DNA from 2 places in the Pseudomonas sp. ASL3 genome. Region 2 is predicted to be linked to the other one. Evidence: riboswitches for the same ligand, from Rfam matches in the RefSeq annotation. Region 2 holds a riboswitch; the other holds the start of a gene.
The links. Region 2 has a riboswitch for cobalamin ahead of cobW (cobalamin biosynthesis protein CobW). Riboswitches for the same ligand answer to the same signal wherever they lie in the genome.
Positions count from the first base shown of each region.

Region 1 (2,450 bases), 920 kb from region 2:
TGCCGCATATCGGCCATGTGGGTCATCTGACAAATGGCTTATAGCAAAAGGCCCGCACGAGGCGGGCCTTTAATCACGATTGGCGCTTGATCACGAGTGAAACCTGGCCCGCGATGATGAGCCCACGGGCTTCAACTTACGCTCGGCCAGCCAGCCGAACGTCAGCCCGACGGTGGTCCACAGCACGATTTGAATGCCCAGGGAGGCCACACGGAACTTCCACAGCAGCACGGCAGAGAAGCTGTCCGGCACTTCGTTGATGGTCGGGAACAGCAAGCCCGCCACCGCAACGATCACCAGGTACAGCGCGACAGCCAGCAGCGATCCACTCCAGACGCCGCGACTGGCAATCAGCTTACGCGCCGCATTGATCGCAATGACCATCGCGGCCACGGAAACCAACAGCATCAGGAAGAACAGTTTTGTGCGCTGCCCGATTGTTTCCGGATCACCGATCGAGGGCGGGTTGGCGGGATATTTCAAGCCCGGCACCAGAATCACCGCGACGAACGCCGCCAATGCCAGCAATGCGGCCAGCCCACGAGGACCTATAGACCCTGCGCGGCCCAGCGAATAGGCAAACACCAGGGCAAAGATTCCGCCCAGCGAAACGCTGTACACCAGGATCCCTGTCAGCAGGCCGACAGTGCTTTGCACTTCGCGGCTGACCAGTTCTTCTTCATGCGCATCGCCATGCATCGCAGACATTTGTTCTTCGAAGGCAATCGCCCTGTCGATCTGCGGCTCACCAAACACTTTTGCAAAACCAAACGCGAGAATACCGGCGAGCAGGCCCACCAGCATTCCCCGGACGAGTAAATGCCCAGTCATGGAATGTTCCTTGATTTAAGTCAGTGGCAAGGGAAGCCAAGCAGGTGGCGACCGTCATGCACAAACTCATGAACGTACATCCCGGAAATCAACGACGTCGCGCCTTGTTCAGCACCGACGAAATAAAGGGCCAGCATCAATAGCAAGCCGACGAAAATCGCCCATGGCAGGATTTCCCCCAGCGGAATGGCGGGGATTGAAATATCGGTTTGTGTTGTAGCGCTATAAGCCATAAAAGCCTCCAGGGAATACGCGTCCCAGTACGGATTACGGGATGGACGAAGCAAGGTCTGGCTTACGGTAAAATACCGAATACAGTGGCGCGACCGCGCCGGAATCGAACCGGCTTCCTGCTTCGCAACAAAATGATGCAACTGCGCTGGCAGTGTACTCTCCTCAATTCGCAAAACCAGATGGTTCTCAGTGATGGCTATTCGTTTGACCCTGATTTGCCATGCCCGAACCCTCGCGCAAAAACTCGCGCGTTTTCCGCTGGATGAGCCCATCGAACTGGATTGGCAGGCTGCGGGGCATTCCCTGTCCGGCACCTTCAAACCGTCGGCGCATCTGCTCAGCGCACCAGAAACCCGCGCCAGGCAAACCGCTCACCTGTTCGGCTCGGAGATGGAGATCGTCCCCGAACTGCACGATTGCGATTTTGGGCGCTGGCAAGGGCAGCGCATCAACGATCTACAGGAACATGAAGCCGAGGCGCTTCAGACCTGGATTGCCGACAGCGCTTCGGCACCCCATGGCGGCGAATCCGTAGCCCAGGTCTGCGCGCGCGTCGGCGCCTGGCTCGACACCCTGCGAACGCCAGGGCATTTTGTGGTGATCACCCACCCGTTCGTGATCCGCGCCGCCATCCTGCACGCCCTGCAATGCCCGCCCGCCGCCTTCAACGCCATCGATATCGAGCCGTTATCGGCGACCGAGCTGCGGTTCAACGGGCGGTGGCGATTACGGATGGAACAGGGTTTTCTGTGAGGTGCGTCAACCCACTGCGGGTTTCTTGCGGGTCGATGTCTTGCGTTTCTTCTTCCAGGCTCCACCGCCGCGACCGGACGGGCTCGCCGGTCCGGTGATGGTCAGGCTCAGGCTGGCGCAACGCTCCACCTGCTTGCTCATCCACGCTGACTGCTTGGCAACGAAATCCTCCAGGCTCATCTCGCCGCTTTGCACCATGTCCAGTGCCTGCTCCCAGATGGCCGTGGTGCCAGGATCGGCGATGGCTCGGGGAACGGCGTCGATCAGGCTGAAGGCTGCCGGGGTGGCGGCCAATGCCTTGCCCACCTTGGTCAGGTAGCCCCGATCCAGCAATCCCTGGATGATCCCGGCGCGCGTCGCCTCGGTGCCGATACCGGTGGTGTCCTTGAGTTTTTGCTTGAGCCGGGGATCGGCTACCAGCTTGGCAACATTTTTCATCGCCTTGATCAGATCACCCTCGGTGAAGGGTTTTGGCGGCTGGGTCCATAGATCCTTCAGCATCACGTCCGTAACGGCGCAATCTTGCCCCTCGGTCAGGGCTGGCAATGCCTGGGGGGGAGGCGCTTCGCGACCTTTGGTGGGCGTCAGGGCTTGCGGCAACGCACGCCGCCAGCCCGGCTCGACGATCCGCT
Region 1 covers NZ_CM155281.1:867,145-869,594, reverse strand. Annotated here, with positions in the region: gene AC1MEE_RS03910 (CbtA family protein) at 91-831, opposite strand; gene AC1MEE_RS03905 (CbtB domain-containing protein) at 852-1,064, opposite strand; adenosylcobalamin (AdoCbl) riboswitch at 1,064-1,206, opposite strand; gene AC1MEE_RS03900 (histidine phosphatase family protein) at 1,255-1,818, shown strand; gene AC1MEE_RS03895 (DNA topoisomerase III) at 1,825-2,450, opposite strand, start outside.
Region 1: it holds a riboswitch for cobalamin, as region 2 does, so the genes downstream of both, AC1MEE_RS03905 (CbtB domain-containing protein) here and cobW (cobalamin biosynthesis protein CobW) in region 2, are expected to answer to the same signal.

Region 2 (2,450 bases):
ACCAGCCGCTCGACGCCATAACGCCAATAACCAATGCCGCCATGCAGGGAGATCAGGATCACCTTGGCATGCCGCAGCACCTGATCGACATACAGATCCACCGAAGCATGGTTCTGCACTTGCATCGGGTTGGCCAGACGCAGGCTGGGGTAATCCTCAGGCAACTGTTGCGCTGCCTCGGCCAGCAACGCCAAGTGTGAATCGCCGCTACAGAGAATCACCAACTCGGCGGGGGTTTGCCCCAAATCAGCGATGCTGTCGTCAGGTACAAAACCGCCGGGCTGCGTTCTCAGTAAGTGCATGGGTCAGCCGGCAATCGCTGCGCGCAGTTGGGCTTCAAGCAGACCGGCGTCGAGTTCCTGACCAATCAATACCAGATGGGTCGCCCGCTCTTCATCGGCACGCCAGGCGCGGTCGAAATGCTTGTCGAAACGCGTGCCCACGCCCTGGATCAGCAAACGCATTGGTTTGCCAGGGATGGCCGCGAAACCCTTGACCCGCAAAATACCGTGCTGCACCACCAATTGCGTCAGGGCGTCGAGCAGCAGGCTTTCGTCGGTCTGAGGCAGTTTGATCGAGATTGAATCGAACGCGTCATGATCATGGTCGTCATGGTCATCGCCTTCGTGATGGTCATGGTGCGTACGACGGCTGTCGATGTGCTGCTCGGACTCGGCACCCAGACCCAGCAACACGTTGATCGGCAAGCGACCGCTGCTGGCTTCGATCACTTTGACCGCAGGTGGCAACTCTTCCGAGACTTCAGCGCGGACCGCAGCCAGACCGGCGGCGTCCATCATGTCGGCTTTATTGAGGATGACCAGATCGGCGCTCGCCAATTGATCGGCAAACAGCTCGTGCAACGGTGATTCATGGTCCAGGTTCGGGTCGAGCTTGCGCTGTGCATCGACTTGATCCGGAAACGCGGCGAAGGTGCCGGCCAATACAGCCGGGCTGTCGACCACGGTAATCACCGCATCCACCGTGCAGGCGTTGCGAATTTCCGGCCACTGAAAGGCTTGCACCAAGGGTTTTGGCAGTGCCAGACCGGAGGTTTCGATCAGGATGTGATCCAGATCACCACGACGGGCGACCAATTCGCGCATCACCGGGAAGAACTCTTCCTGGACGGTGCAGCACAAACAGCCGTTGGCCAGCTCATACACGCGGCCGTTGGCTTCTTCTTCAGTGCAGCCGATGGTGCATTGCTTGAGGATCTCGCCGTCGATGCCCAGCTCGCCGAACTCGTTGACGATCACCGCAATCCGCCGCCCTTCGGCGTTGTCGAGCATGTGCCGCAGCAAGGTGGTTTTGCCCGAACCGAGGAAGCCGGTAACGATAGTGACGGGAAGTTTGGCCAGTGTTTTCATCGGATGCCCTTTGGCAAAGCGGCGGGCAAACAGGACGATAACCACGCAGCACATGTACGCGGATCAATTCGCCACCGGATCACCCCGCCCGGTTGTAGTGAGAATCTGGTTACGAGGCAGGTCTCCTGGCTTACGGTGGCGTGTCGACAGCCTATAAAGACAGTGTCCGACACACACTCATCGCGCCTTCCCGCGGCTCACAGATGGGAGCTGGCAGTGGCTGTGCAATGAACATGACCGTTTACAGTTGCGGGGGCAGCCGCGGCATCGACCGCGTTCCCTTCTTAGCTCCGGCCAATGCCGGAGAACCTCGAAAGCGCAAGGCTACGCAGTGACCCGATAGAGGTCAATGACCAGGGCGTGTTCGATTGACGCCCGGCGCTTTGCCATGGTCTCCTGTCGCCCTTTGCCGACACCAAGAGGGAACCGCCATGTCGACGATCCTCGTAGTCGGTCTCGGCTGCCAACGTGGCTGCCCTGCAAGCCTGTTGTTTGAACTGATTGAACAGAGCTTGCAGACTCACGGCCTGGCGATTGAAGCCATCACAGCCCTCGCCTCCATCGACCAAAAACGCGCTGAACCGGGCTTGCTCGCGCTGGCGGAGCAGTTGGGCCTGCCGTTGGTGTTTTTCAGTGCGGCCCAGCTAACTGCTTTCGAAACGCAACTCAGCCATCGTTCAAACATCGCATTTGCCCATACCGGCTGTTACGGCGTGGCTGAAAGCTGTGCATTGGCATTGTCGCAACAGCTGAGCAATCGTCCCGGCGAATTACTGGTCAGCCGACAGAAAAACCCACAGGCCACATTTGCCTTGGCCGGCGACGCACCGAATCGTTGATAATCCGGCGGCCCCACTTCCTTGCAAAAGCCCATCGCTAGATTCTGGAGAACCCATGACCGTCTTTTTTATCGGCGCAGGCCCCGGCGACCCCGAACTGATCACGGTCAAAGGTCAGCGCTTGATCCGCAGCTGCCCGGTGATCATCTATGCCGGCTCGCTGGTACCGGCTGCTGTGCTGGAAGGGCATCAGGCCGAACAGGTGGTCAATAGCGCCGAGTTGCACCTCGAACAAATCATT
Region 2 covers NZ_CM155281.1:1,784,752-1,787,201, reverse strand. Annotated here, with positions in the region: gene cobN (cobaltochelatase subunit CobN) at 1-302, opposite strand, end outside; gene cobW (cobalamin biosynthesis protein CobW) at 306-1,370, opposite strand; cobalamin riboswitch at 1,469-1,698, opposite strand; gene AC1MEE_RS08085 (cobalamin biosynthesis protein) at 1,802-2,209, shown strand; gene cobM (precorrin-4 C(11)-methyltransferase) at 2,265-2,450, shown strand, end outside.